Regions from separate parts of the Mesorhizobium sp. B2-1-3 genome, predicted to be linked through region 1. Evidence: predicted binding sites of a transcription regulator. Region 1 holds the regulator's gene; each other region holds the start of a gene.

Region 1 (10,102 bases):
CAGGTGACGCCTGACGACATCTTCGTCGGCTCGCCGCCCCTGGCCTTCACCTTTGGCCTTGGCGGGCTCGCCATCTTCCCGCTGCGTTTCGGCGCCGCGGCGACGCTGCTGGAACAGGCAACGCCGCCCAACATGGTCCACATCATCGAAACCTACAAAGCGACGATCTCCTTCACCGCGCCCACCGCCTATCGCGCAATGCTCAAGGCCATGGACGAAGGGGCCGATTTATCGTCGCTGCGCGTCGCCGTTTCGGCCGGCGAAACCTTGCCGGCGCCGGTGTTCGAGGAATGGACTGAGAAAACCGGAAAGCCGATCCTTGACGGCATCGGCGCCACGGAAATGCTGCATATTTTCATCTCCAACCGCTTCGATGACATGAAGCCTGCCTCCACCGGCAAGGCCGTTGGCGGCTATCAGGCGCGCGTCGTCGACGACGAAATGCGCGAAGTGCCGCGCGGCACCGCGGGCAGGCTCGCGGTGCGGGGACCGACCGGCTGCCGCTACATGGCCGATGCCAGGCAGAGCGACTATGTCCGCGACGGGTGGAACCTCACCGGCGACACGTTCTGGCAGGACGAGGACGGTTTTTTCCACTTCGCAGCGCGCTCCGACGACATGATCGTCAGTGCCGGCTACAACATCGCCGGCCCAGAGGTCGAAGCGGCGCTGCTGGCGCATGCCGATGTCGCCGAATGCGCGGTGGTCGGCGCCGAGGATGCCGAGCGCGGCCAGATCGTCGAGGCTCATGTGGTGCTCGTGCAAGGCGTGGCGCCAGACGCAATGACCGTCAAGCGTCTGCAGGATCACGTCAAGGCCACGATCGCGCCCTACAAATATCCGCGCTCGGTAAAATTCATCGCCGCTTTGCCCAAGACGCAGACCGGCAAGATCCAGCGCTTCCGGCTGCGCGCGGAGAAGATCAATTGAGCAAGCCCTACGACCCGTCCGCCGAGGGCGCGGAAATGTCGTTCAAGGAGCGCATGTCCTACAGCGACTATCTGCATCTGGAAAAGGTGCTCGAGGCGCAGGAGCCGCTTTCGTCAGCCCATGACGAGATGCTGTTCATCATCCAGCACCAGACATCGGAACTCTGGATGAAGCTCGCGCTGCACGAAATCGGCGCCGCAATCCGCTCCATCCGCGCCGACCGTCTCGAACCGAGCTTCAAGATGCTTTCGCGCGTCGCCCGCATCTTCGAGCAGCTCAACAATGCCTGGGACGTGCTGCGCACGATGACGCCCAGCGAATACACCGAGTTCCGCGACGCGCTTGGCCAGTCCTCGGGCTTCCAGTCGTGGCAGTACCGTGCCATCGAGTTCATGGCCGGCAACCGCAATCTCGCAATGCTCGGACCGCACAAGCACCGGCCGGACCTCAGCGAGAAACTGGAGGCGATCCTGGCGCAACCGTCGCTCTACGACGAGGCGCTGCTGCTGCTCGCCCGTAACGGCTTCGACATCGGTGCCGACGCAAGGCGTACGGACTGGCGCGAAACGCGGACCGAGAACGAAGAGGTCCTTGTCGCCTGGCAGATCATCTACCGCGACCCGCAGCGCTACTGGATGTTCTACGAACTCGCCGAGAAGCTGGTCGATTTCGAGGATTATTTCCGCCGTTGGCGCTTCAACCACGTCACCACGGTCGAGCGCATCATCGGTATGAAGCGCGGCACCGGCGGCACATCGGGCGCGTCCTACCTGAAGAAGATGCTGGAGGTGGAGTTGTTCCCGGAGCTGTGGAAGGTCCGCACCCGGCTCTGACGTAGCTTTGCCGACTGCATATCGTTATCCCGAACCCACTGCGCTTTTCTGAGCGACAGGCTCTTAAGTCACCGCCGCCTTGACGGCGAAACGCGCCTCCTGCCACGCGTCCGTGCGCAAAATGTCTTCCAGCACCTCGACAGCCTGCCAGACATCGACATAGCCGACATAAAGCGGCGTAAAGCCGAAGCGAATCGTGGATGGCGCGCGGAAATCGCCGATCACGCCGCGCTCGATCAAGGCCCGCATCACCTGATAGCCATGCGGGTGGAGGAACGAAACCTGGCTGCCGCGCTCATTGCCATCGCGCGGGCTTTCGAGTTCGAGGCCGTAGGCGCCGCATTTTGCCTCGACCAGTTGGATGAACAGATCGGTCAACGCCATGCTCTTCCTGCGCACCTCTGCCATGTCGACGTCGTTCCAGACATCGAGCGCCCCTTTGAGCGCGCGCATCGACAGCACAGGCTGCGTGCCGCAGAGAAACCGGCGGATGCCTGTGCCGACAGCAAAACCCTGTTCGAAGGCGAATGGCCGCGCATGGCCCCACCAGCCGCTGAGCGGCTGGCGGACATCGCCATGGTGGCGCTCGGCCGCGTAGATGAAGGCCGGGGCACCCGGGCCGCCATTGAGATATTTGTAGGTGCAGCCAACGGCGAAATCGGCATTCGAACGGTCGAGCTCGACGGGCAAGGCGCCGGCGGTATGGCAGAGATCCCAGACAATCAGCGCGCCGGCATCATGTGCCGTCCGCGTCAGCGCGGCCACGTCGCGCAACTGCCCGGATTTGTAGTTGACGTGGTTGACCAGGATGACCGCGACCCGCTCGTCGATCAGTTCTTCTATGGTCGGCGCATCGACACCCTCGAGCCGCAGCACCGTGCCCGGCCGCGTCGAGGCAACGCCTTCGGCCATATAGAGATCGGTCGGAAAGCTGTCCCCCTCGGCGACGATGACTGACCTGTCCGGCCGCATCCCGAGTGCCGCATGCAGCACCTTGTAGATGTTGATCGAGGTGGTATCGCAGACCACCGTCTGGCCGGCGGCGGCCCCGATCAGGCGCCCGAGTTGGTCGCCGAGTTCGACCGGCATGTCGAACCAGCCGGCGGTGTTCCAGGCGCGGATGAGATCCTGCGCCCACTCCTGCGTGGCGGCCTTCTGCAGCTCGCCGAACACGGCGGGCGAAGCGGCGCCCAGCGAATTGCCGTCGAGATAGATCACCCCCTGGGGCAAGGTGAAGCGGTCACGCATGGCACGCAGCGGATCCGCGGTGTCCATTGCCTCGATCGCTGCGAGATCGGGAATTTTGCTCATGGTCGCGATGTTCCTCGGTGAGAAGAGCGCCCTGGAAACGGGCCGGCTGTTTTGCCGCCCGGGCAAGGGCTGGCCGCATAGACGCGCAAGAACAGGGTGAACGCCCGGTTCGATCTTTGCTCGATTTCCGCCCGAGGCAGTTCCTCGAGCACCCCAACGATCCGGCGAACCTGGAGATCGCCGATCAAAAGACTGATGTAGATGTCGGCGGCTTCGGCAGGATCGTCACAGGCGATCAGGCCGGCCCGACTTGCGGTTCGAAGCAGGTCGCCAACAAGCGGCATTATGGTATTGCGGCCGAATTGCGCGATCGATTGGCCAAGCGTGCCTGTATCGTTGACGTCGCCGGCCGCGGCGCGATTGAGCGCCACCGCCTTGTCGCCCGTCACGAGGGTCAGCAGGACTGGCCCGAGCAAGTTCAGGGTTTCGAGCGGATCGCGCGCCTGGTGAAGGGCGTCCTCCAGCAGCTTCCTTGCCTCTCCCGCATTGGCTTCGATCAAGGATCGAAACAGGGTCTGCTTGTTGCCGTACCAGTTGTAGAGGGTTTCGTTCGAGGCCGATGCCCGCTTGGCGATAGCAAGCAGGGAGGCGCTCTTGTAGCCGGTTTCCCGGAGCACCGCATAGGCGGCCTCCTCTATCCGTTCGCGTCGCGCGGCCTGCTTCGGCGTGATCATTGGTGTTCCTCTTCGAAAACCGTACATTATTATACGGTTTCGTCAAGCGAACGGGAAGCAAGGAGCGAGCGAACGCAGCCCATAGCGACCAGTGGTGGTGCCTCGTCGTTTTCCGGCAGGAAGTTGGCATTTTGGTTTCGTTTCGTTCACGAGCCGCAGGGGTTTTAATCCGCCCAAACGCACCCCGCACCTGCCGGTCACCCAGCTTGCAGGCTTGTGCCAAGAGTGGAGACCGGTCGGGCCACAGGCCATTAACCAAAATAGTTTCAAAGGGCCCGGGAGCGCATTGACGACGGACCGCGCTGGCAGGATGCTGGCTGCGGGAGGGCATTTCGTTTCCGTCGCCTTAACAAATTCATTAAACTTTAAATGGTTGCGGAACACAACTGGAACAGATAGTGTTTGTTCTGGGTTTGTTTTCTGATTCTGGTTCCAGACCCTTCGTGCAATGCCTTTGGGGGCCGCCATGCTCACGCGCAAGCAACATGAACTCTTGATGTTCATCCATGAACGGCTGAAGGAAAGCGGCATTCCGCCGTCCTTCGACGAGATGAAGGAAGCGCTGGACCTCGCCTCCAAGTCGGGAATTCATCGGCTGATCACGGCGTTGGAGGAGCGCGGCTTCATTCGCCGCCTGCCCAACCGGGCGCGCGCGCTGGAGGTGCTGCGCCTGCCGGACTCGATCGCGCCGGGTCTTAACGCGGCAAAGAAGTTCTCCCCGAGCGTCATCCAGGGCAGCCTCGGACAGGGCAGCAGCCCTAGCCGGCAGATCAAGCCGGCGACGTCTTCGCGTCTGCCCGCTGCCGGCAATGACGACGATGCGGTTTCAGCGGTGTCGATCCCGGTCATGGGTCGCATCGCAGCGGGTGTGCCGATCGACGCCATCCAGCATCAGACGCATTCCATTTCAGTGCCGCCTGACATGATCATGGGCGGCGAACACTATGCGCTGGAGGTCAAGGGCGATTCGATGATCGAGGCCGGCATTTTCGACGGCGACACGGTCATCATCCGCAATGCCGACACCGCAAGTCCCGGCGAGATCATCGTGGCCCTGGTGGACGAGGAGGAAGCAACGCTGAAGCGCTTCCGCCGAAAGGGTGCTTCGATTGCGCTCGAGGCTGCCAATCCGGCCTATGAAACACGTATTTTCGGACCGGACAGGGTCAAGGTGCAAGGCAAGCTGGTCGGCCTGATCAGGCGCTACTGAGCGGGGTCGGCGGTGGGCTTTTCGGGTTTACGGTAAGGCGGCAGTCCCCTTGCCTCGCGTGAGAATTTCCGCTGTTCGTGCCAAGGCCGATATGGCCCGTCGACGGCAAAGCTGACCCGTGCCGGTGCCGTCGCCGATTGCTGGTCGAAGAAGACGGCGGCACTTCCCTTACGAGCGAGCTGCCGCTTGGTGATGACGAGAACCAGCGGATTGTGGCAGGGATCGTAGCCCGCGGGGTCGTTGATGACGATCAGATCCGCATAGGAGCAGGCCCTCCAGGCGTCCTTGCGATCCTCCACCTGCGCGATGATCGCCCCCGAGGGATGCCGGGCCATGCACAGGCCTGTGAAGCAATAGAAAGGCGCTCCCGCCGGAAGTTGCGCGGAATCGAAGATGTCGAACTGTCGGTCTCCGCTGTCGAACAGTTCCGGCGCAACGATGGTTTCGGACTTCAGCGCGCGTTTCCAATTATCGACGGTGAATTCGTTCGGGCGCGCCCGGTTGATCGCGAGCTCACCGCCGCCGATCGGCAGTGCCACCAGGCGGGCATCCTCCGAAATCAGCACGTCCGGCGTGCGCGTGTCCGAGACGGTCAACAGGCCGGCGAGCGCGAAGGGAAGTGCCGCCAGCCGCAGCCATGTCGTGGCCATCGTCGCGATGACCAGGGCGATCGCCACCAGAAGGACGGATTGCTGCGAAATCAACCCGACCGCGTCGACCGGCGAGCGTTGCGAGATCCATCCTGATATGGCGATCATCGCGGTCAGTCCCTTGCCCATCAGATAAAGGGATGGTCCATCGAACCCGAACGGCATCAGCAGCGCACTGGCAACCGCAAGGAACATCACGACCGAAACGATCGGCATGACGGCAAGATTGGCGAACAGGCTGAGCGGCGACACGCGCTGGAAATGCCAGATGGCGAAAAGCGCCGTGGCGCTTCCCGCGATAATCGAGGTCATCGCCAGCCCACCTGTCGCCAGCAGCAATTTTCGCGTCAGGAGGCCAGGCAAGGTCCGTTGCGGCGGCGGGGTCCGCGCTTTGTCGGCTTTGCGATCCGACCAGCCGGCATAGGCGCCGACCAGGGCCGCGGTGGCGGCGAACGACATCTGGAAGCTCGGCCCTACCACCTCGTGCGGCGACACCACGATGACGGCGATCGCCGAAATAGCCAGATTGCGCATGGTGAGTGCCGCCCGATCGAACAGAACGGCGATCAGCATCACCGCCAGCGTGATGAAGCTGCGTTCGGCGGCGACAACGACGCCCGAAATGACGAGGTAGGCGGCGATCGAGAAAAGTGCCGCCGCGGCCGCGTATTTCTTGACCGGCCGGCGGGAGGAAAAATTCGGGAACAGCGCGAAGCCGCCACGCAGCAGACCCATGACCGTGCCGGCGACCAGCGCCATGTGCAGCCCGGAAATTGAGATGATGTGGTAGATGCCGGTGCGTCGCATCGCTTCATTGATCTCGTCGGGAATCCCGGCGCGCACACCCACGATCAGCGCCGCGGCGATCTCGCCCTCGGCACCGCCGATGCTGCCCCTGATATGGTCGGCAATGCTTTCGCGAGCACTCTCGATGGCGGCTGAAAGGGCGGCCCACAGCGGCCTGTCATCGGCTGAGACGATTTTGGGGTTGCCGAGAAAGAAGCCGCTGGCGCCTATGCCGGCGAAGTAGCTGTCGAAGGAAAAGTCGTAGCTGTCCGGCCGCACCGGTCCGGTCGGCGGCAACAGCCTGGCATAGCCGGTCACGAGCGAACCGGCCGTCACTTCAGCCGGCACCTTGCGTGCCGAAAGGCGAACGCGCTCGGGCGCGTAGCGTAGTTTCGGCCGCGCGGTCGATGTCACATCGATGGTCAGCCGGATGCGGCCGGTCTCCATCTGGTCGACCGAAACGACGCGGCCGGTGATTTGCGTGGAGATCTCCGAGCCCAGCATCCGCGTTCCCGCCCGCCACGTCTCGACTTTGCCGGCGAGCATGCCGAGCGCGCACAACAGCGCCGCCATGAAGCACAGATGCGTTTTCGGCCATGAGCGTGAAACGAGCGCGCACAGCGACATCAGGATCGCGACCGCGACAGGCTTGGCAAAGCCCGGCTCCGCCGCCAACGAAAAATACGCAATCGATCCGCATGCCAGGAACACCGGGACGAGCAGGAAGCCTATGCCCCGATCGAGTTCGAGCTCGGACGCTCTGGCCACGCCGTTGCGCAGACGAGGCCATGAAGCACGGCCGAACTCACGGCGCAGACGCACGGCCGCGCCGGCTGCGGGAATGCCGGGCGGCGTGGAAACATCCGCCGGCGGCGACTTGCCCGGCTGCTGTAGGGGCGGCAACGCCAGCGGCAATGAGGCGGGCGCGGGCATGGCAAAAAGAGAGCGTTCGCTGACGCCGGCAACGACGTCCTCGCCTTCCTCCGCGCCCCGGCCCGCTCCAGCCATCGGGTCTGCCCCTTGCGCCCTCGACACCCTATGCTACATGAACGCGCGACACGCGAAAGTGCGTGTGATCCGCACCCCGCTCCAGACGTTTCCCGAGAGTTGTATGTCCGACAAGGTTGTCACCCGTTTTGCCCCCTCGCCCACCGGCTACCTGCACATCGGCGGCGCGCGTACGGCGCTCTTCAACTGGCTCTACGCCAAGCACACCGGCGGTACGATGCTGCTGCGCATCGAGGACACCGACCGCGAGCGCTCCACCGATGCGGCGACAGCAGCCATTCTCGAAGGACTGACTTGGCTCGGCCTCACCTGGGACGGCGACGCCGTCTCGCAGTTCGAGCGCGCGCCGCGCCATCGCGAGGTGGCCGAGGAGCTGGTGCGCATGGGCAAGGCTTACTACAGCTACGAGACCCCTGCCGAGCTTGAGGCAATGCGCGACGCGGCGCGGGTCAAGGGCCTGCCGCCGCGCTATGACGGAAGCTGGCGTGACCGCGACCCTTCGCAGGCGCCTCCTGGCGTCAAGGGCGCGATCCGCATCAAGGCGCCGACCAAAGGCGAGACGGTGGTGCATGACCGTGTCCAGGGCGACGTGCGCTTTCCCAACAAGGATCTGGACGACTTCATCATCCTGCGCTCGGACGGCAATCCGACCTACATGCATGCCGTCGTCGTTGACGACCACGACATGGGCGTCACCCACATCATCCGTGGCGACGACCACCTGACCAATGCCGCCCGCCAGACCGTGATCTACAACGCCATGGGCTGGGATGTGCCTTCAATGTCGCACATACCGCTGATCCACGGCGCCGACGGCGCCAAGCTGTCGAAGCGGCACGGCGCGCTGGGCGTGGAGGCCTACCGCGCCATGGGCTACCTGCCCGAAGCGCTGTTGAACTATCTGGCTCGGCTCGGCTGGAGCCACGGCGACGACGAGATCATGTCGATCCAGGACATGATCGCCTGGTTCGATATCGGCGATGTGAACAAGGGCGCCGCCCGCTTCGATTTCGCCAAGCTGGAGGCGCTAAACGGCGTCCACATGCGCCGCATGGGCGATGCCGAGCTGTTCGACATCTTCATCGCCACCTTGCCCTATCTCGAGGGCGGCCCGGCAATGGCCGCACGCCTCGACGACCGGAACAGGGCACAGTTGCTGGCAGCGTTGCCGGGGCTGAAGGAGCGCGCCAAGACGCTGGTCGAGCTTGTCGATGGCGCCGCCTTCCTGTTTGCCGCGCGGCCACTGCCGATCGACGAGAAGGCAGCCCTGCTGCTCAATGACGATGCGCGCAAGGTCCTGCGTGGCGCTCACGACGCCCTCGAGGCGGTTTCAGGCGACTGGACGGCGGCCTCGACTGAAGCCGCGATCCGCGACTATGCGACGGCCGGCGGCTACAAGCTCGGCGCCGTCGCCCAGCCCTTGCGCGCCGCCTTGACCGGCAAGAGCACCTCGCCCGGCGTCTTCGACGTTCTAGCCGTGCTTGGTCGCGAGGAGAGCCTGGCGCGCATCGCGGATCAAATCGATTAGGAGCAATCTGGCCCAAGAAGATTGGCATTGAAAGGCGCGTTTCGCAGTGCAACATTGAGCCTTGGCCCAATCTGGCACGCACTTCCTAAAATGCGGTCGCGAATACGCGCATTCGGTGACTTCGACGTGTCGCTTTGCAGAATTTGCCTTTGCCGGCATGAGGAAACAAGAAGGAGTTTGCAATGACCGAAGCTGCGACAAGACGGGAACTGGGCGGCAAGACCCAGGAAGCCACGGCAAAGCTGGAATTCGCCGGCAAGACGCACGAATTCAAGGTGCGAAGTGGTTCGGTCGGGCCTGACGTCATCGACATCGCCACGCTGTACAGCACCACCGGCGCCTTTACCTACGATCCCGGCTTCACTTCGACGGCAAGCTGCGAGTCCGAGATCACGTTCATCGATGGCGACGCCGGCATTCTCCTGCATCGCGGATATCCGATCGATCAGTTGGCCGAACATGGCGACTTCCTCGAAGTCTGCTATCTCCTGCTCTACGGCGAACTGCCGACCAAGGCGCAGAAGGACGATTTCGACTACCGCGTGACGCGCCACACCATGGTGCATGAGCAGATGTCGCGCTTCTTCACCGGCTTCCGCCGCGACGCGCATCCGATGGCGGTGATGTGCGGCGTGGTCGGCGCGCTGTCGGCCTTCTATCACGACTCCACCGACATCTCGGATCCTTACCAGCGCATGGTGGCGTCGATGCGGTTGATCGCCAAGATGCCGACGATCGCGGCCATGGCCTACAAATACCATATCGGCCAGCCCTTCATTTACCCGAAGAACGAACTGAATTTCGCCGCCAACTTCCTACACATGTGCTTTGCCGTGCCGTGCGAGGAATACAAAATCAATCCGGTCCTGGCGCGCGCCATGGAGCGCATCTTCATCCTGCACGCCGACCACGAGCAGAACGCTTCGACCTCTACCGTGCGGCTCGCCGGCTCGTCTGGCGCCAATCCGTTCGCCTGCATCGCCGCCGGCATCGCCTGCCTGTGGGGCCCGGCGCATGGCGGCGCCAACGAAGCGGCGCTGAACATGCTGGGCGAGATCGGCCATGTCGATCACATTCCGGAATTCATCGCCCGCGCCAAGGACAAGGACGATCCGTTCCGGCTGATGGGCTTTGGCCACCGCGTCTACAAGAACTACGATCCGCGCGCCAAG
Region 2 (10,102 bases), on a different contig from region 1:
TGACCATCCAGACCACCGCCTCGAACACGCGTCCGCCGCCGCCTTGCCGGACAATGGCGACAAGAAAGGTCGCCGTTACCACGTAGCCGAAGCCGAACAAGCCGTAAGCGACGATCACCTTGGTCAGCGAGCGGTCTTTTGGCAGCGCCGGCTCGCGGCCGGTATCGCCGCTGGCCAGCGGACCGCTGTCCACCAACAGCGCCACGACGACGAAGCCACAAGCCGAGATCGCCGCCGACCACAGCCAGCCCGCCGCCCAGCCGGCATGTTCGCTGACCAGGGCCGCCATCAGCACCGAGGACAGGGCGATGCCGAGGCCGACGCCGCCGAAATGCCACGCCTGCAGATCGCTGCGGCCGGCCGCGGCAAGATGGCTGAAAACAATGCTGGCCAGGAACACCATGACGAAGGCGCTGGCCAGGCCTGCAAGAAAGCGGATGACGAGAAAGGCGGCGATCGTATCCGACAAGCCCATCAGCGCGGCAAGCAAGGCGCTGGCGCCGAGGCCGGCCAGCATCAGCAGGCGCTCGCGCCCATGCGCCCAGCCGCCCGCCGCGGCGAAGGCGCCGGCGAGGTAGCCGAGATAATTGGCTGACGCGATCCAGCCCGCATCGGCCGCCGACAGATGGAGTTCTTCCATCATGCCGGGCAGGATCGGCGTATAGACGAAACGACCAATGCCCATGGCGACAGCCATGGCGATCATGCCGGCGAAAGCGAACCGCAGCGCTGTTGAGGTGGCGGATGTCATCGCGGTGCACAATAAGTGCGAAGATCGGCGACACAACGCGCTTGCGTTGGGCCAGGCGCCGGGCCGTCAGCACCAATCAGCGGCAGCCCGCTTGCGCCGTCTCGTGGGCGGTGCGTCGCGCCGTCAGCCGGAACGGCATGTCGCCGAGCTCACGCTCCGACATGGCGTCGAGCACGGGATGCGCAAGCGGATCGGCCAGCCAGGCGACCATTTCGCAGCCGTCTGGCGGCTCGTGCACAGGGAATACTATCTTGAGCGACGATAACAGCCTCAACATGTCAGCCTCCGCAGGCCTGTCCCGTGAATAAAGTCTGCGCTTTCGGCATCACTTTCAATTGAGATTTCAGCCCCGCTGGTTTAGAAAAACTCAATGGCCATGCTCAACCGCGTCCACCTCAACGGCCTTCGCGCCGTGGAGACCGTCGCCCGTCTCGGCTCGCTCGCCGCGGCCGCCGGCGAACTCAACGTTTCGGCCAGCGCCGTCAGCCAGCAGATAAAGCGCGCGGAGCAGCAGCTCGGCCAGGCCGTGTTCGAGAGAACGGCCAAGGGGCTGGTCCTGACCGAATTCGGCGCCATGTTCGCGACGCGCCTCGGCGCGGGTTTCCGCGAGCTCACCCAGGCCGTGGCGCTGGCCGACGAGGCGCGCCAATGCACGCTGGTGGTTTCCGTGGCGCCGGCATTCGCCTCGAAATGGCTGCTGCCGCGGCTGTCGCATCACTTCACCCGGCATCCCAACGTGCTGTTGCGCATCGACGCCTCGGTGCGGCTGGCCGACCTCGACCATTCCGATATCGATATCGCCATCCGGCTTGGCGACGGCACATGGCCGGCCAGCAAGGCGGAGTTGCTTTTGGCACAAGAGGTGTTCCCGGTCTGCGCGCCCTCGATAGCGAAGAAACTGAAATCGATCGAAGACCTTGCCCAGACCTGCGCGATTACCGACGAACGAGCGATGATCAACTGGGAAAGCTGGTTCGACGCCGCCGGTGTCGAACCAGTCACTTTCCTGAAGGGCGCTCGCTTCACCGATCCGATGCTTTGCCTGGAATCGGCGATTGCCGGCCATGGTGTGATGCTGGGCTGGCAGTTGCTCGCCGCCGACGCGCTGGCCGACGGGCGGCTCGTCGCGCCGTTCGGGATCCGCGCCCAGAGCGGGCTTGGCTATTGGCTGGTGACCTCCGCCGCCAAGGCCGAAAGCCGCAAGGTCCGGGATTTCAAGCTCTGGATCAGGGAAGAGATCGAGGCGACGATGGCGCGGTTCGGCTCCGCGAAGACGGGCACGAGCGATGCGATCACGGTGGAAAGCACCGTGGCGCCGGTCTATGTAGAGTCCGACATCAAACTACGGCAGGCAGGATCATGACCACACATTCGCGCGGCGTTTCCGCAACGATCGACCCGGTGAAGCTCGACAGGCTGGCCGAAGTCGCCATCAAGGTGGGGCTGCAATTGCAGCCCGGGCAGGACCTGGTGCTGACCTCCTCCATCGCCGCGCTGCCGCTGACCCGGCGCATCGTCGAGCATGCCTACAAGGCCGGCGCGGGGCTGGTGACGCCGATCTTCAACGATGACGAGATCACGCTGGCGCGCTTTCGTTATGGCGCGGACGCCGGCTTCGACCGCGCCGCCGGCTGGCTCTATGAAGGCATGGCCAAAGCCTTCTCCAACAATGCGGCGCGACTTGCCGTGCGCGGCGAAGATCCTTCGCTCCTGTCGGCGCAGGACCCGGCGAACGTGGCGCGCGCCAACAAGGCCAATTCGATGGCCTACCAGCCGGCGCTGGAAAAGATCACCGGCTTCGACATCAACTGGAACATCGTCGCCTATCCCGATCTCGCCTGGGCCAAGCAGGTCTTCCCCGATGATGCCGACGACGTTGCGGTGGCCAAGCTCGCCGACGCCATCTTCGCCGCGTCGCGGGTGGACGTGGAAGATCCGATCGGCAACTGGAAGGCGCACAATGCGGCCCTACGCAGCCGCACCGAATGGCTCAACGGCCATGCTTTCCATTCGCTTCATTTCACCGGGCCGGGCACCGACCTGACGGTCGGGCTGGCCGACGGCCATGAGTGGATGGGCGGCGCCTCCACCGCCAAGAACGGCGTCACCTGCAATCCCAACATCCCGACCGAGGAGGTCTTCACCACGCCACATGCGCGGCGGGTTGAAGGCCATGTTTCATCGACCAAGCCGCTCTCCTACCAGGGCACGCTGATCGACGAGATCTCGGTGCGTTTCGAGGGCGGCAGGATCGTCGAGGCGAAGGCTTCGAAGGGCGAGGACGTGCTGAAGAAAGTGCTGGACACCGACGAGGGCGCACGCCGGCTTGGCGAAGTGGCGCTGGTGCCGCATTCCTCGCCGATCTCGGCGAGCGGCCTGTTGTTCTTCAACACGCTGTTCGACGAAAACGCCGCCTGCCACATCGCGCTCGGCCAGTGCTATTCGAAGTGCTTCGTCGACGGCGCCTCGCTCAGCCAGGCCGAGATCGCGGAGCGCGGCGGCAACAAGAGCTTCATCCACATCGACTGGATGATCGGCTCGGACAAGATCGACATCGACGGCGTCGGCAGGGACGGCAGTCGCGTGCCGGTCATGCGCAAGGGCGAGTGGGCCTGACGAGAGCGCACGAAGGAGAGCGGATGGCCTTCGAGATCGCGGTCAAGCGGGTGTATGAACCACCCTCGTTCGATGACGGGCAGCGGGTCCTGGTCGATCGAGTCTGGCCACGTGGCGTCAGCAAGGAGCATGCCGCGCTGGCGCTATGGCTGAAGGACATCGCGCCGAGCACCGACTTGCGCAAGTGGTTCGGGCACGAGCCCGAACGATGGGCCGAGTTCCAGAAGCGGTATCGTGCCGAACTGGAAGGCAATGGCGAGGCCGTGGCGCAACTGCGCGCCCTGCTCCGCGACGGCAAGGTGACGCTGCTCTACGGCGCCCATGACGAGGCGCACAACAATGCCGTGGCACTGGCGGGGTATCTGAGAGGACAGTGACCTGTCCCTTAGTCATCCTCGGGCTTGACCCGAGGATCCATGCCGTGACGTCCGTCCGGAAATGCAACGGAGCAGAATCAGCACGGCTGCGACGCCCAAAAGTAACGGCATGGATCCTAGGGTCTGCGCCGCGTCGCTTCGCTCCTTGCTCCGCCCTAGGATGACGAATTGAGAGTGTACCGCGCCCTACTTCCCGACCACCGCCGCCTCATAAACATCCGGCTTGAACCCGACCAGGATGCGGTCGCCAACCTCGAGCACAGGCCGTTTGATCATCGTCGGCTTGGCCAGCATCAGTGCCTTGGCCTTCCTTTCATCCAGGCCCTGCTTATCCTTGTCCGGCAACTCGCGGAACGTGGTGCTGCCCTTATTGAGCAGCTTTTCCCAGCCGACCTTGCGGACCCAGCCATCCAGCCTGCCCGCCTCGATGCCTTCGGCCCGATAGTCGTGGAACCGGTAAGGCACGTCGTGGCCATCCAGCCAGACGCGGGCCTTCCTGATCGTGTCGCAGGTGGTGATGCCGTACATGGTGATCGTCAAAACAGGTGCCTTCCGGACTTCGAATCTGGCCGCAGATTAAGCAGCCCCGGCGCGCTTTGCCAGCGGCCCGGCAGAACCATCGAAGAGTAAGTTTCTTCAATGGCGGGCGCGCGGTCGCCGATCCGTGACGACGATGTGCATCAGGTCGGATAGCGGCCAGGACATGATCCTGGCCGCTCAGGATGCGGCGAAATGTGCCGACAGCCGAAAACCCGTCTCAATAATAGAAGCGCTCTTCGGCAATCTTGCCGTTCTTGACCGTGTACAGGCCAACCTCGTCCATGGTGACACGCTGGCCCGTGGCCTTGGGCGTTATGTCAAATGTAAAGCGCACGGCGAACTGGTCGCCGTTGACATAAGGGCCCTCGACCGAGCCGCCATGGACTTCGTTGTTTTCCTGCCACCACTGGCCTTTCTGCTTGACGGCGTCCTTGCCGCGGCAGACGGCCATCGGCCCCTCCATGGCCTCATAGCTGACGATGTCGTCGGCGTTGTATTTCTCGGCAGCACTTTCGTAGTCACCGCGCTTGAGAAGCTCCGTGAAATCCTTGGCAATTTCCGTGTTGGTCATGTGTTCCTCCTGTTCAGACGCATTGCAAATAGGGAAAGGTTGGCGGCCTGCCATCGTCGTGCCGTCTGGTAGCTGACATGCCATGTCAGGATGATGGACCGCGCGGACTATGCGAGGACGATTCCAGGCTCTCACATGGCGGGCAGTGCATCGTCCTGGCCGGTCAGCCGCCAACGTCCGGGCTGCTTGTAGGCGCCCTTCCCAATGAGACTGTGGATCAGCACAAAATCCCGGACAGTCCAGCCGATCGGATCGATCGACCGCTCGCGAATGCTGGGAACGCCCACTTCATCACGAAGCAATGTGACATGCGGTTCGATGGACCTGGTGAGAAAGGGTTTTAGCGGGCTGTCCGAGATCACCGCCGTGAGGTCACGCCAGAACTTCTGCAGCGGCGGATTGCCATCGCTGCCGCGCAGGACCAGTGCACCACCGCCAAAAGCCGACAGGCGATCGAACGAGACCTCGAAGGGCTTTGCAACGATCATCGATCCGATATGACAGGCGGCCTCTGCCAACTCCTGCGGGTACTCCTCATGGTCGCCGAGGCCGACAAGCGAGACGTGGATGTGATTTTCCGGAACCAGCCAGCCTTGCAATCCGAACTCACGGTTCAAGGCAATGGCCTTTCGCGCGAGACGACCAGCAATCGCGCTGCCGACGAGGATGGCAAAGAACAGCCGGTGGAAATGCTTCCCGGCCTGTTCCCATCGGAAAAAGGCCTGGCCGTTCTTCGCGGTTCCGAATGCGGGTTGCCCACTCATACTGATCTCGTCCGCCAATTGACTCAGGTTGGGCATGTTAGAACAAAACGAGAACAAACGCAAGCCGGAAAATGACGCAGGCGTCGGGACTCCCGCACCGCCGCATGCATTCAACCCCCGAAGGAGTGCTTCCTTGCGGTACGCCAATCGCCGACGACGCCGGCAGACATGGCGCCTGGCTCACCACAAACGGGATAGACCTTTGACAGGAATCCGGTGAAAGTGCCGCGCCGAACCGGCAAGCCGCATTTTTGATGATCAGAGGACCGCACGCATGACAAACCCGATGCATCTGCCCGCCGAAGGCCTTTTTGTCGGGCGCGCCAGAAGCAGCGACGCCTCGCATCCCCTGGTGGTCACGGTGCGTGATGGCACCGTCTTCGACATCACGTCGAGCACGGCGCCGACCGTGCGCGGTATCTGCGAGATGGCCGATCCGGCCGGTTATGTGCGCTCGGCCAAGGGCAAGCCGATCGGCTCGCTCGATGACATCGCGGCCAACAGTTTCGAGGCCGCGCGTGATCCGGCAAGGCCCTATCTCATCTCCCCCGTCGACCTGCAGGCGATCAAGGCCTCGGGCGTCACCTTCGTCGTCAGCCTGCTGGAACGTGTCATCGAGGAACAGGCGCGCGGTTCGGCGGAAAAGGCCGACGCCATCCGCGCCGACATTGCCGGGCTGATCGGCCACGATCTGTCCAAGCTCAAGCCCGGTTCGCCGGAGGCGATGGAGATCAAGGCCAAGCTCATCGCACGCGGCGCCTGGTCGCAATATCTGGAAGTGGGCATCGGCCCCGACGCCGAGATCTTCACCAAATGCCAGCCGATGGCCTCGGTCGGTTTCGGCGCCGATGTCGGCCTGCATCCCGTCTCTACCTGGAACAATCCGGAGCCGGAGATCGCCATGATCGCCGCCTCAAGCGGCAGGATCGTCGGCGCCACCATCGGCAACGACGTCAATCTGCGCGATGTCGAAGGGCGTTCCGCACTGCTGCTCGGCAAGGCCAAGGACAACAACGCCTCCGCCTCGCTCGGCCCCTTCATCCGCCTGTTCGACGGCACGTTCTCCATCGACGACGTAAAGCGGGCCGTGGTCCGGCTGAAAGTGGAAGGTGAGGACGGGTTCTCGCTGGAGGGCGCGAGCTCGATGGCCGAGATCAGCCGCTCTCCCGAAGAGCTCGTAGCGGCTGCCATGGGCCCGCATCACCAGTACCCGGACGGCCTGGCGCTCTATCTCGGCACCATGTTCGTGCCTTCGAAGGACCGCGGCGAGAAGGGCAAGGGGTTTACCCATAAGGTCGGCGACATCGTCACCATCTCGTCGGAGAAATTCGGCGCGCTGGTCAACCGGGTGCGACTGTCGCCGGACTGCCCGCACTGGACCTACGGCGCCAGCCATCTGATGCACGATCTTGCCAGGGCCGGCCTCCTCTAGCTCTGGGTTCACCCGAGGGCGGTCAATCATCGCTCCGGCGACCCTCGAGGCCGGTATCGCCTGCCGCGAAAATCATCCGAACTGATGCAATCTGATGGGACCGCTGATGGCGCCCCGTCAGGCGCCGACTACGACTGACAGGTGGAGGCTTGCCATTTGTCGAAAAAGAGGATGCTCTGATCATCCAACACGGCGTTGGCGAGGAGGACGCGGTCTTGCCCGATCAAGAGGGCGGTTTCGAACTGATCAGTTTCAAACGGGAGGAAATCAAATGCTGACACGGTTAAGAGTGGTTCTATACGGCCTGCTGGTCGCGCTGACGGTCATTCCGGCGGCGGCGCAGGCCAAGACGTTCTACTGGATTTCACATGGCGGCCCGGCCGATCCGGTCTGGACATACTTCCTTGCCGGCGCCAAGCAATGGGCCAAGGACACCGGCAATACCGTCAACACCTCGTTCCACAATGGCGACGTCGCCTCGCAGCAGGAGGCGGTGCGGGCCGCGATCTCGGCCAAGGCCGACGGCATCACCACCACCAGCCCCGATCCGGGCAGCCTTGTCGAGATCGTCAAGGAAGCCCGCGCGGCCAACATTCCGATCATCAATTTCAACACGCCCGATCCCAAGGCCAATTTCAACGCCTATGTCGGCGGCGACAATGTCACCTTCGGCAAGCACTGGGCGCAGTATCTGGTCGACAAGGGCCTGGTGAAGAAGGGCGACTTCGTCTGGATGCCTGTCGAGATTCCCGGCGCCACCTATGGCGTGCAGGAAGAGGAAGGCATCAAGAGCGTGTTCGAGCCGCTCGGCATCACCTATGAGGTGACCGAGGCGACGCTCGACCAGGCCGAGGTGATCAACCGCATGGTCGACTATCTCACCGCCAACAAGGCCAAGGTGAAGGCGATCATCGGCCTTGGCGACCTCGTCACCGGCTCGATCAAACGCGTGTTCGACCAAGTCGGCGTCAAGCCCGGCGAAATCCCCGTCGTCGGCTGGGGCAACTCGCTCGACACCACCCAGGAAGTGCTGAACGGCTACGTCAATGCCGGCCAGTGGCAGGATCCGCAAGCGACCAGCTATGTCGCGCTGTCGCTCGCCAACATGGCCGCAAGCGGCATTCCCCCGGGCTTCAACGTCATCACCGGCGCGCTCTATGAGAAAGATACCGCCGAGATCTACGACAAGATCCTGTCCGGCAAATAGCCCCTGATCTCCAGCGCCGCGCGTCCACCGGGCGTGCGGCGTCCCGCCCTTTCGCCTGGTATCGAGCCGTTTGATGCGGCCCGATGGTCCGGCCCATTCCAACCAGTCGCGGGTTACACGTGGAAAATCGTTCGCTTGTCCAAGGCCTGATCGCGCGGCCGGAATTCGGCCCCTTCGTGCTGCTCGTCGTCGAGATCGCCGTCTTCTGGGGTTTCAACCACGACTTCCTGTCACCCCAGAACATCTCCAACACGTTGGCCTTCACGGTCGAGCTCGGGCTGATCGCGCTGGCGATGACGTTGCTGATGACGTCGGGCGAATTCGACCTTTCCGTCGGCTCGCTGTTCGGCTTCTCGCCGGTGCTGATGTGGACGCTGTTCAACAGCGGCCTCACCTCGCTGGAGATGGGCTTCGTTGTCGCGCTGCTGGTCGCCGCCTTCATCGGCCTGGTCAATGGCTGGTTCGTCACGCAGCTCAAGATCCCGTCCTTTCTGGTCACGCTCGGCATGCTCCTGGTGGTGCGCGGCACCGCGCTGTTCGTCACCGACGGCTTTCCGCAGCGCACCTGGAGCGCCGAGGGCAGTTGGCTGGCGGAGGCGCTGGTCGGCGATTTCTTCATCGGCCCGTTCCGCATCTACATGTCGCTGTTCTGGTTCATCGCCGCGGCCATCGCGCTGGGCTATGTGCTGACGCAAAGCCGCACCGGCAACTGGATCCAGGCCGCCGGCGGCAACCCGAACGCTGCGAGGGCGCGCGGCGTCAATGTCAGCCGCGTCAAGATCGGCCTGTTCGTGCTGTCCTCGGTCATGGCCTCGCTTGCAGGCGTCATCTCCTCGCTGCGCACCTCGGCGGCCAACCCCAACAGCGGCACCGGCTACGAACTCGAGGTCATCGCCATGGTGGTGATCGGCGGCACGGCGCTGACGGGCGGGCGCGGCACCATCATCGGCACCGTGCTCGGCATCCTGATCCTGCGCGTCATGCGCAACGGCATCGTGCTGATCGGCGTGCCCGGCCTTGCCTACAACATCTTCATCGGCGCGATCATCCTTGGCATGATGGCGCTTCATTCATGGCTGGAACGCCGGCATCAGGCAGGGACGTGAACCATGGCCGAGCCACTGATCCGCATGCAGAACATCCGCAAGTCCTACGGGCGCGTGCAGGCGCTGGTGGACGCCAATTTCCATGTCAACGAGCGCGAGATCGTCGGCCTGCTCGGCGACAATGGCGCCGGCAAGTCGACGCTGATCAAAGTGCTGTCGGGCGCGGTGCCGCTGACCAGCGGCGACATCTTCATCCGCGGCAAGAAGGTGAACCTGCGCAACACCAGCGACGCCATCGCCAACGGCATAGAGACCATCTACCAGGACTCGGCGCTGGTCACGCAGCTGTCGATCGCCCGCAATCTGTTCCTCGGGCGCGAGCCGATCAAGCCGCCGCGCTTCCTCAACCGCATGGACCAGGAGGCGATGAACACGGTCGCCCGCGACCTACTCAAGCAGGTCGGCATTTCCAAGAACATTCCGCCGACGACGCCGATCGGCTCGCTCTCCGGCGGCGAGCGCCAGGCGGTGGCGATAGCGCGCGCCATGCATTTCGACAGCGATCTCATCATCCTCGACGAACCGACCAACAATCTCGGCGTCGCCGAAACCCAGGGCGTGCTGAGCTTCGTGCGCAGCGCGCGCGATTCCGGCCATTCCTGCATCTTCATCGCGCACAACATCCACCATGTCTTCCAGGTGGTGGACCGCATCGTCGTCATGCGGCGCGGCAAGGTGGTGGCCGGGGACATCGACCCCAAGACGACCAGCGTGGCGGAGGTTGAACGCGTCATCACC
Region 3 (10,102 bases), on a different contig from region 1:
CTATACCGCCGCAATCGCCGGAGAGGACGATGCCAGGGCAATCGTCATCATCAACGCCCTGGACGATCAAAGGTCGTTCAGTCAGGAACCGATCCCGGTCGACTACGACGCGGAAAGCAAGGCACAGCGTCAAGCCAGACGTCGTCTTCGCTGGATGCCTGTGGAGATGCGTTTTAGCGAATGACCGGCTCGCCGTGGAAGCGCCGGCGCGAGGACCGCGAGACACCGAAACCACTTCCATCATCAGCCGCGGCCTGCGCGCCGGCACCCGCGTGATCGGAAGCTAGCTGCGCGTCACATGTGCAACGCACGTAGACAGAGCAGCTGCAAAATCATTTGGACGGGCGGTGCTCTTGTTTTGCCGGAGCGGCCCAGATTTCGGCATCCAGCCGCTTGGTCGCCAGGCCGCGAGCGAGAGCCTCGGCGCTGCCGGCTCTTTTCGACAAGGATGTGGCCTGGCGCTTGCTGATCAGCAGCCCGTCGGCCAAGGCACGGTTTCCCGAGAAGATACGGGCCAGGAATGGCTCGCGGCCGGCGCGTGTGCGTGAAAACCGCGCCGCCATGGTTTGCCTCGCTGTATGCGCAACGACCTCGTCGATCCATCCGTCGACCAGCCGCGCGCCCGGTTCCAGCAGCAACAGCCAATCGCCTTTCGCGTGCCGGATGGCCGCCGCGACGCCGTCGGTCGCATACTGGCACCCGGCATGCTCGGCGACGCGATGGGTCTGGTCGGTGGAACCGGTGTCGCAGACGATGACCTCGCGCACCACGCCCTCGACCGCGCCGCCGATCAGCGTCGCCAGCGTGCGGGCGAGGCCCTCCTCGTCATTGTGGGTCTCGATAAGAACGGTGAGCATCGTGTGCCGAATAGCGGAAAGCGGAACGCAGCGCCAGTTTTGCGGCGCACCATAGAAAGTTCTTGCTTTGTTCTCGTTCGGCAAATAGGATTAAATTCATGAGCAGAGCGATTCGAAACAACATGGACAGTCCTTGGGAGCGGGCGAAGATGGAACCGATCATGCGCGCCGACATTGCCGCCTTCGGAGCAGGACGAGCCGAAATGGCCAACGCGATGATCGAGCAGAGCGGCATGCGCGTCCGCCCCGACCGCAACCGCGGCCGGTCGGCAGGCATCAACCCGTCCGGCCGGTTCGAGCCGGTCAGCCGGCATGTCTTCGACGATGGCTGGAACTCGCTGGAGGAACTGCCTCCCTTCAAGACCGAGGTACAGGTCGAGAAGCCGCGTACCATCATCACCCGCAATGAATCGCCCGACATCTCGTTCGACCGCTCGATCAATCCCTATCGCGGCTGCGAGCATGGCTGCGTCTATTGCTTTGCGCGGCCTACGCATAGTTTCATGGGCCTGTCGCCGGGGCTGGATTTCGAATCCAAGCTGTTCGCCAAGCCCGACGCGGCGCGCCTGCTCGACAAGGAACTGTCGAAGGACGGTTACCAGCCGCGGACCATCGCCATCGGCACCAATACCGATCCCTACCAGCCGATCGAGAAGCAGTACCGGATCATGCGCGAGATCCTCGAAGTGCTGGAGGCGCGCGGCCACCCGGTCGGCATCGTCACCAAATCCGCTCTGGTGACGCGCGATATCGACATCTTGTCACGCATGGCCGAACGGGGCCTCGCCAAGGTGGCGTTGTCGGTGACGACGCTCGACCGCATGCTGGCGCGCACCATGGAGCCACGCGCCTCGACGCCGGCCAAGCGGCTGGAGGCGATCAGGCAGCTTGCGGATGCCGGCATCCCTGCTTCGGTCATGGTGGCGCCGATCATCCCCGGGCTGACCGATCAGGAGATGGAACGCATCCTCGATTCGGCGCACCATGCCGGCGCACGCGAGGCGGGCTATGTCGTGCTGCGCCTGCCGCTCGAGGTCAGCCCGATCTTCAAGGACTGGCTGCTGCGCCACTATCCCGACCGCTATCGCCATGTGATGTCGCTGATCCGCTCGATGCGCGAGGGCAAGGATTACGATTCGGAATGGGGCAAGCGCATGAAGGGCGCGGGTCCTTACGCCTGGCAGATCGGCCGGCGCTTCGAAATCACCGCCAAGCGGCTCGGTCTCAATGCCGAGCGGCGCACGCTGCGGACCGACCAGTTCGTCGCCGCCGGCAAGGACCAGGAGCAGTTGATGCTGCTTTGAACGACCGCGGCTGTTTGCCGCCGTGGCGAAAAAATCCCGTCCGGCCTGCCTCGGCCTGCAGACGGTGCCCTCCCGGTCCGGCGCCCCACCCGACCCGGAGGGACTTGCGGAGAATCAGAGCCGATGCGAACCTCGCCGCAACATGGCTCGCGCGCGTTCTGATTCTCCGCCTCTCTTCGAAATCGTCGAGAAACCCGATTTCTCCTTCGAGACGAAGGCGATGGCCGAAGGCCTGTGGCCGGTCGCGGGGATGGACGAGGCCGGACGCGGCCCGCTGGCCGGACCGGTGGTGGCGGCTGCGGTCGTGCTCGACCCTGCCAACATCCCCGACGGCCTCGACGATTCCAAACGGCTCAGCCATTTGCAACGCGAGGCGCTGTTCGTGCGCATCATCGGCTCCGCGCTCGGCGTGTCGATGGCCTCGGTCAGCGCCGAGGGCATTGACGGCAGCAACATCCTCAAGGCGAGCCTGGAGGCGATGCGCCGTGCGGTCGCCGGCCTGCCGGTGCAGCCGAAGCTCGCGCTTGCCGATGGGCGCGACGTGCCGCCGGGCCTGCCTTGCACGGGGCGCGCGCTGATCAAGGGCGACCAGCGCTCGCAATCCATCGCCGCCGCCTCGATCGTCGCCAAGGTGATGCGCGACCGCATGATGTGCGGCTGCGGCAGCCATCACCAGCACTATGGCTTCGAAGTGCATATGGGCTATGCCACGGTCCGCCATCGCACCGCGATCGAGACGCACGGGCCGGTGGCGCGGCTGCACCGCGTGTCGTTCGCGCCATTCAGGCTTGAAGGTGCCGAGGTGGTGGAAGAAGAGAGCTTCGCCGGGCTGGATTAGGGCGGCTCGATCTATCTTGCGTTGGTAGGATTGGCGAAAGCGGCGGTGACAGCCAATCTCCCCCCTCGTGGGGGAGATGTCCGGCAGGACAGAGGGGGGCGCTGTCCCTCCAGCCTATCAGTTAGTCTTGCCCAGGTTCCCTGCACTATCGGCACCCAATTCAGCTGATTTTGAATCGAGCGCTGGCGTTCCTTCGCGCCCCCCTCTGCCCTGCCGGGCATCTCCCCCACGAGAGGGGAGATCGGCAGCGTTGACCTCCGCGCCACAACAAAAAGCCGCCGGGTTTCCCAGGCGGCTTTTTTCATTTCTGTTGTTTTCAGCTCAGTTCAGCTTCGCCTTCACATCGGCGAGCGAGGTCTTGAACAGGTCGGCTCCCGCCTTGGCGTCGATCTTGCCGGCGAGCAGCGTGCGAGCGGCTTCGACGGCAATGTCGACGGCGCTGGCGCGCACTTCGCCGATCGCCTCGCGCTCGGCCTGGCCGATCTTCTGTTCGGCAAGAGCGGTGCGCCGCGCGACGTAGTCCTCGGTCTTCTTGTGCGCCTCGGCGGCGAGCAGTTCGGCTTCGCGCTTGGCCGCGGCGACGATGTCTGCGGCCTCCTGCTCGGCTTCCTTGCGCTTGCGCTGGTATTGGCCAAGCAACTGCTGGGCCTCCTCGCGCAGCCTGCGCGCCTCGTCAAGCTCGCTGCTGATCCTGGCGGCGCGGGCATCGAGCGCCTTGGCGATCAGGCGGGGCACCTTGATGTAGATGGCGATACCCAAAAAGATGACCAGGGCGATCGTGGCCCAGAGCGTTGCAAGAGATGTGGCGTCCATGATGCGCTCCTCACCCGGCCACGGACTTGACCGCGGCCGCGATCTCGGCCTTGCTGGCCTTGCCGCCGACCAGCGCCTCGACGATCGCCGAGGCAGTGTCCTCGGCGATGCTGCCGACTTCCTTCATGGCGTTGGCCTTGATGGAAGAAATGCGCGCCTCGGCCTCGCCGAGCTTCTCGTCGAGCGCGGCCTCGATCTTCTTGCGTGCGGTCTCGGCTTCCGCCTTGGCCGCGTCATTGGCCTGCTGGCCGATGGCGTTGGCGTTCTTCTTGGCTTCCGCCAATTCCTGCTCGTAAGCAGCAACGGCAGCGTCAGCCTCGCCCTTCAACTTCGCGGCCTGATCGAGATCCTGGCTGATGCGGTCGTTGCGGACATCGATGATGCCGCCGACGCGCGGCACCACCACCCTCTTCAGGAAGAGGTAGAAGAGCCCGAACGTGATCGCCAGCCAAAGAAGCTGCGACGGAAACGTCGCCGGATCGAATGGCGGAAACATGCCATGAGCTTCGGCAGGCACGCTGGTGCCGGAATGCGTGTCGCCTTCCGTCGCAGCGTGGCCAGCCTCGGTGGCAGGCGCGGACTCTTGCGCAAAGGCAGATGTCACGAACATGGACTATCCCCTGATATCAGACCCGCCGCTCTCGCGGCCGGCCTGTCCAATCTTCCCATAGCTTAGCCAAATAGCGGCTCAGCCAAACAGGGGCTCAGCCGAACAGGGCCAGCAGCGCGATGAGAAGCGAGAAGATGCCCAGAGCTTCGGTCACGGCGAAGCCGAAGATCAGACGGCCGAACTGGCCATCGGCGGCCGACGGGTTGCGCAGCGCGCCCGAGAGATAGCTGCCGAAGATGTTGCCGAGGCCAATGCCCGCGCCGCCCATGCCGAGGCAAGCGATGCCGGCGCCGATGTACTTTGCTGCTTCTACGTCCATTTGTTCAACTCCTTTGGATCTGAAATTCCGTTGCGATTCCATTCCGGCGGCAATGTTGAAAACTCTTGCGCCGGAAATTTTTTATCAGTGCCCCGGGTGCAGGGCGTCGTTGAGGTACATGCAGGTCAGCACCGCGAAGACATAGGCCTGAAGGAAGGCGACCAGCAGTTCGAGCGCGGTCAACGCCACGGCCATCGCCAGCGGCAGCACCGAGCCAGCGACGCCGACCGCGCCCAGCGCCGAGAGGCTGACCACGAAGCCGGAGAAGACCTTCAGCGTGATGTGCCCGGCGAGCATGTTGGCGAACAGACGAACCGAGAGGCTGACGGGGCGCGAGACGAAGGAGATCACTTCGATCAGCACCACCAGCGGCAGCAGGAACACCGGCACGCCTTGCGGCACGAACAGCTTGAGGAAACCAAGGCCATGCTTGCCGAAACCGTAGACAATCACGGTGCCGATAACCAAGACGGCGAGGCCGAAGGTGACGATGATGTGGCTGGTGACGGTGAAGAAATACGGGAACAGGCCAAGCAGGTTGGCGACCAGCACGAACATGAACAGGGAAAACACGAAGGGAAAGAACTTCATGCCCTGCGTGCCGGCGGCGTCGCGCAACATGTTGCCGACGAATTCATAGGCCATTTCGGAGATCGATTGCAGCCGGCCGGGAACGAGGCTGCGGCTCGACGTCGTCAGAAACAGGAATGCCGCGGCGACGACCACGGTCGCGACCATGAACAGCGCCGAATTGGTAAAGGACAAGTCGTAGCCGCCGATATCGATCGGTATCAGCTTGTTGATATGGAACTGGTGGATCGGATCGACCTTGTCAGCTGCCACGTTCAAACCCCGTCAGTGCCGCATGCGGCCTTGTTACCATGCCGCCCGTCGAAAGGCGGCTATTTCCAAATGCCGCCTGAAGAGCGGTCACTTGCTGTCGTTGCGGCCAGAGCGCGATTTGTCGCCCTGTCCGAATTCCGCCACAACGCCTGCCGAACGCATGACATTGAGCACGCCCGCGCCAAAACCAAGCAGCAGAAACACGATCAGACCCCATGGCGATGTCCCCGCCAGACGGTCGATGATCCAGCCGATGGCGGCACCGACCACCACCCCGGCGATGAACTCGCTGGACAGCTTGAGTGCCTGACCGTACCCGGTCACTGGTTTCGCGTCTTTCCCCTCGAGCCGGTCCGGCCGTCTTGTCGCAAGCGATGCTTCAAGTTCACGCCGGCGGCGCTCAAGTTCGTCGTCGCGGATGGCGGCTTCGTGCTGCTTGCCGCGGCCGGTTTCTCCGGTTCCGCCTGGCCCAGTTTCATCGGCCATCGCAACCCCCCTGCCCGGGCAGACCGTCACCGTCCGTCCGCTTCTAAAGTCGCCGGCAACATAGTTAGAGGGTTTGCGCCCGTCAAGCCACGGGCGGAAGTTCGTTACCATGTATTTTATACAATGAAATCAATATAATAGAGAGGTGCGACATCGTGCCCGCCATGGCGGCGCGGACGCCTTGAGCGAATCCTCCGCGCGACGGCTCTTCGAGAGACCGCGCAGCCGCGCAAAAATATGGACGCCTATCGGGCGTTCAGCTCCAGCCGCCGCCATAGGTGCGGTAGAAGATATGCAGGCCGATCTTGGTCATCTTCTGCATCGTACGCGCCCAGTTGGGATGGACGTAATTGGCATAGTAATGGGTCGACGATCCGACTTCTGGAATGAAGACCTTGCCGGCGGTCACCGCCATGCCGACATCCTGCGCGGTCTTGTAGGCGACCGGGTTGTCGATGCGCTTCTTCCTGCCGTCGCAGGCGAAGGAGAACTGGCAACGGTTGAACCAGCTGTCGTTCTGGTAGACGACGCCGCAGATCGAATTGGGATAGGCCGGATTGCGGACACGGTTGAGGATGACCTGGGCGACGGCGGCCTGGCCGCGCACGGATTCGCCCCGCGCCTCGAAATAGATGCCGTTGGCCAGGCATTTCTGCTCGGGCTTGGAGAAGACGCTCGCCGGAAGTGGATTCTGGATCCACGAATGGTCGCCCTTGGCCATCGGCGGGATGAAACGGCCGTTGTTGGGCTCCTCGTCCTGGAGCAGGGCCTCGAAGGGCGACGCCTTGGCATAATCGGGCGCGGCCTGCGCATAGGCCGTCGCCAGCACATCCGGATGATCGTTGTTGACCAGGGCGGCAAGCATGGGCGACACGCCGGGATCCGGCTTCTTGTCCTCACGCGCGTGGAATGCCGCGGCGATCTGGATTTCCTTGCCTTTGATCTGGGGTTTGGCGAAAGCCATCTTCAGGCCGCTGTCCATGCTGGGCCGCAGCAGGGATGAGGTGCGCTCGAAGATCGAGCCGGCGTTGAAGTTCTTCGGCGGGGCGACGGGAGAGATCTGGACGATGCGGCCCTTCTTGTCGGCGCGCACAATGCGGTCCTCATCGGGCGTCGTGCTGACCTTGCCGCCCTTGCCGCGAAAGGAGACGGCGCCGACGCCGGGCAGGCGCACCCCCGATCCGGAGAGCGAACCCGTCACAGCGTCGTCGACAAACGGCATCTCGGCGGCATGGACCGATCCGGCGACGGATTTCTCGACATAGGAATTCCAGCGGGTCGGCGCCTCGAGGCCGGAAACGAGGCTCGTCATATCCTGGTAGGCGGAAACCGTCGGAAATCCGATCCAGATGCCGAGGCCGACGATGAAAGGTGCCACGAGGCTGCGTTTCTTCTCACCGGCGACGGCAACAAGGCGCGTCAAGACACGTCGATGCACGGAACTCTCTCCAGGAACGCTACTGACCCCACTGGAGAGCAAAATGATGCATTAACCTTGATGGGACGTTAACAGCTTCGATCGGGTTTTCCCGGTCGGCTCAGGCTCGTGGTTGCGAAGTGGGGCGGTTTTGCGGCGGGACGGACATGGAGGCCGGCCGCAGGAAGATGGGCCACGCGATCAACGCGCACGCCGCCGCCGACAACCAAACGCCGGGCCAGGACCAGAGATGCAAGAGCCCCGGAATGGCCACCGGAACCAGGAAGAAACCTATGAAAACGAAGCTGTTGGCCAGGCTGAGCGCGGTGCCGACATGGCCAGCGCCGGCAAGCGTGGCAAGCTCGGTGTAGGCGACGCCATGCCAGGCGGAGACCAGGATGCCTGCGACAATCAGCATCACGGGAAGCGTGGCCATAGCGACGGGCTGGCCGCCTGATGTGGTCGGGCCGGCCAGGACCAGCAGCCAGAGCAGCGTGAAGGCAAGCGCGCTGAGCGCACTGCACAGGCGCAGGAACGGCCGGCGGTTGCCGTGGCGGTCGGTGAAGCGGCCGCTCCAGACGCGCATCGCCATGGCGCCGGTCTGCACGGCGGCGAGGCTTGCGCTGGTGGCCAGGGTCCCCATGCCGGCGAAGTCGTGCAGGAAGACCGATGCGAAGGTGAGTACGGCCACTTGCGGAAAGCACAGCAGGCCGATGGCCGCTGCGATGCGCCAGACCTCGACATTGCGCAGCGGCGGGGGCCCGGCCAGAACGGTCGGCGCGGCCGAACCCTGCGTCGGCGGTTCGTGCAGCCAGCGCCAGGCGAAGAAGGCGGAGATCACGGAGAAGGCGGCGAGCAGGCCATAGACCGCCGCGAAGCCATGCCTGGCGGCAAGCGAGGGCAGGACAAGAGCGCCCAGCCCGCCGCCAAGCGGCACCGCCGTCTGCCGGATGCTCATGGCGAATCCGCGTTCGCCTTCGCGGAACCAGCCCATGATGGCGCGGCCGCTCGAACCGTTGACGCTGCCGCCGAGCAGGCCGGTGGCGAGCAAGGCGGCGGCCAGGACATGAACGCCCGGCACGCCGGACGGGGATGGAACGACAAGCAACGCCATCAGGAACAGCCATGCCGCCGTGGCGCCGAGCCCGGTCAAAAGCACACGGCGATCGCCCCAGCGATCGGTGAGCAGGCCCCAGGGCAGTTCGCTGAGCGCAACGCCCAGACCGAGAAGGCCAAGCGCCAGGCCGAGCTGAGCATTGCCGAGATGATAGCCCTGCCGCATCAGCACCGCGGTTGCCGGTATGCCGGAGAAAGTAGCGGAAAAACCGGCATTGGCGGCGACGCCGATGCCCAGCACCTTCCAGCGGTGGTTGGGCGCGAAGGTCCTGGAGCCGGAGCCTTCGGCCCGTGGCGTCGACTGACAATCGGTGCGGGTGACGATGGCGGACATGGTTTCATTCCCGTTTGCGGCCCGGTGACCGGCCTTGACGGCGCATGTCTATCGCCATAGCTTTGTCCATAAAATCAGGAAGTTTTTGACGCACAATCCTAAAAAACGGGATTATCATGCGACGCGTGACATTCGACCTCGACGTCCTCAGAAGCTTCGTCACCGGAATGGAGCTTGGCAGCTTCGCCAAGGCGGCCGACCGGCTTGGCCGCTCGACCTCGGCGGTCAGCGCGCAGTTGAAGAAACTGGAGGAGCAGGCGGCGACGCCTATCTTCCGCAAGTCGGGACGCGGGCTGGCACTGACGGAAGCTGGCGAGACCATGCTCGGCTATGCGCGGCGGCTGGTCGAGCTCAATGACGAGGCGGCCGCCGCCATCCATGATGTCGAGCTGGAAGGCTGGGTGCGGCTCGGCCTGCAGGAGGATTTTGGCGAGGCGGTGCTACCTGACGTGCTCGGCCGCTTCGCCCGTGCCCATCCCAAAGTCAAGATCGAGGCCCGCATCGCGCGCAGCCATGAGCTCGCGGAGCGGATCATCTCGGGCAGCCTGGACATCGCACTTGCCTGGCACAGCGGCGCGACGCTGCCATACAGCCAGCATGTCGCCGACGTGCAGATGCGCTGGATCGGCCCGGCAAAGCGCATCGAGACCAGCCTGCGCCATGGCGAGCCGCTGCCGCTGGTGGCGCTGGAAGCACCTTGCCTGTTGCGCACGGTCGCAACCGAAACGCTCGACCGCGCCGGCCTGCCCTGGCGCATGGCCTTCTCCAGCCCGAGCCTTGGTGGCATCTGGGCGGCTGTTGCAGCCGGGCTCGGGCTGACGATCCGCACCGACATCGGCCTGCCGGCCAGCGTCAGCGCGATGACGCCGGAGATTGCCGGTCTGCCGGCGCTGCCCAGGATGACGCTGTTCCTGCACCGCAGGGATGCCGAACCCGAACCGGTGGCCGCCCGCCTCGCCGATATCCTGCTGGAAGCGGCGCGGCAGGCACTACCGGAGGGCGCGCGGACGGATGAGAACCTGCTGAAGGTCGCCTAGGCCCTGGTCGCAACCCCTCTTCGTCATTCCAGGGTCTACACCGCGTCGAAGGGTTGGCACCCTTCCCCCGGACGTCAGCGCTTCTTGGCCCTGCCGGCAAAGGGATTGTCCGAAGTCCTCAACGCCAT

The links. Region 1 encodes LexA, which represses DNA repair genes until DNA is damaged. Its sites were predicted from a motif close to TGTTCNNNNTGTGTTCNG; they were not measured.
Region 2: the regulator LexA is predicted to act here: its motif matches at 5,658-5,675, upstream of FJ973_RS25565 (2'-5' RNA ligase family protein).
Region 3: the regulator LexA is predicted to act here: its motif matches at 915-932, upstream of FJ973_RS25455 (PA0069 family radical SAM protein).

What each region holds. Positions count from the first base shown of each region.
Region 1 covers NZ_VFWL01000011.1:16,675-26,776, reverse strand. Annotated here, with positions in the region: gene FJ973_RS18845 (AMP-binding protein) at 1-930, shown strand, start outside; gene kynA (tryptophan 2,3-dioxygenase) at 927-1,763, shown strand; gene kynU (kynureninase) at 1,827-3,074, opposite strand; gene FJ973_RS18830 (TetR/AcrR family transcriptional regulator C-terminal domain-containing protein) at 3,071-3,748, opposite strand; gene lexA (transcriptional repressor LexA) at 4,215-4,958, shown strand; gene FJ973_RS18820 (ComEC/Rec2 family competence protein) at 4,952-7,402, opposite strand; gene gltX (glutamate--tRNA ligase) at 7,506-8,930, shown strand; gene gltA (citrate synthase) at 9,113-10,102, shown strand, end outside.
Region 2 covers NZ_VFWL01000019.1:86,168-96,269, forward strand. Annotated here, with positions in the region: gene FJ973_RS25530 (YbfB/YjiJ family MFS transporter) at 1-751, opposite strand, end outside; gene FJ973_RS25535 (hypothetical protein) at 828-1,028, opposite strand; gene FJ973_RS25540 (LysR substrate-binding domain-containing protein) at 1,122-2,114, shown strand; gene FJ973_RS25545 (aminopeptidase) at 2,111-3,367, shown strand; gene FJ973_RS25550 (DUF488 domain-containing protein) at 3,391-3,744, shown strand; gene FJ973_RS25555 (ArsC family reductase) at 3,931-4,284, opposite strand; gene FJ973_RS25560 (nuclear transport factor 2 family protein) at 4,502-4,855, opposite strand; gene FJ973_RS25565 (2'-5' RNA ligase family protein) at 4,987-5,655, opposite strand; gene FJ973_RS25570 (fumarylacetoacetate hydrolase family protein) at 5,894-7,051, shown strand; gene FJ973_RS31650 (hypothetical protein) at 7,201-7,329, shown strand; gene FJ973_RS25575 (substrate-binding domain-containing protein) at 7,323-8,258, shown strand; gene FJ973_RS25580 (ABC transporter permease) at 8,378-9,364, shown strand; gene FJ973_RS25585 (ATP-binding cassette domain-containing protein) at 9,368-10,102, shown strand, end outside.
Region 3 covers NZ_VFWL01000019.1:70,992-81,093, forward strand. Annotated here, with positions in the region: gene FJ973_RS25445 (hypothetical protein) at 1-184, shown strand, start outside; gene FJ973_RS25450 (glycosyltransferase) at 333-857, opposite strand; gene FJ973_RS25455 (PA0069 family radical SAM protein) at 1,007-2,161, shown strand; gene FJ973_RS25460 (ribonuclease HII) at 2,304-2,999, shown strand; gene FJ973_RS25470 (F0F1 ATP synthase subunit B) at 3,321-3,812, opposite strand; gene FJ973_RS25475 (F0F1 ATP synthase subunit B) at 3,823-4,422, opposite strand; gene FJ973_RS25480 (F0F1 ATP synthase subunit C) at 4,517-4,741, opposite strand; gene FJ973_RS25485 (F0F1 ATP synthase subunit A) at 4,826-5,584, opposite strand; gene FJ973_RS25490 (AtpZ/AtpI family protein) at 5,672-6,070, opposite strand; gene FJ973_RS25495 (cell wall hydrolase) at 6,327-7,508, opposite strand; gene FJ973_RS25500 (MFS transporter) at 7,609-8,937, opposite strand; gene FJ973_RS25505 (LysR substrate-binding domain-containing protein) at 9,054-9,974, shown strand; gene der (ribosome biogenesis GTPase Der) at 10,049-10,102, opposite strand, start outside.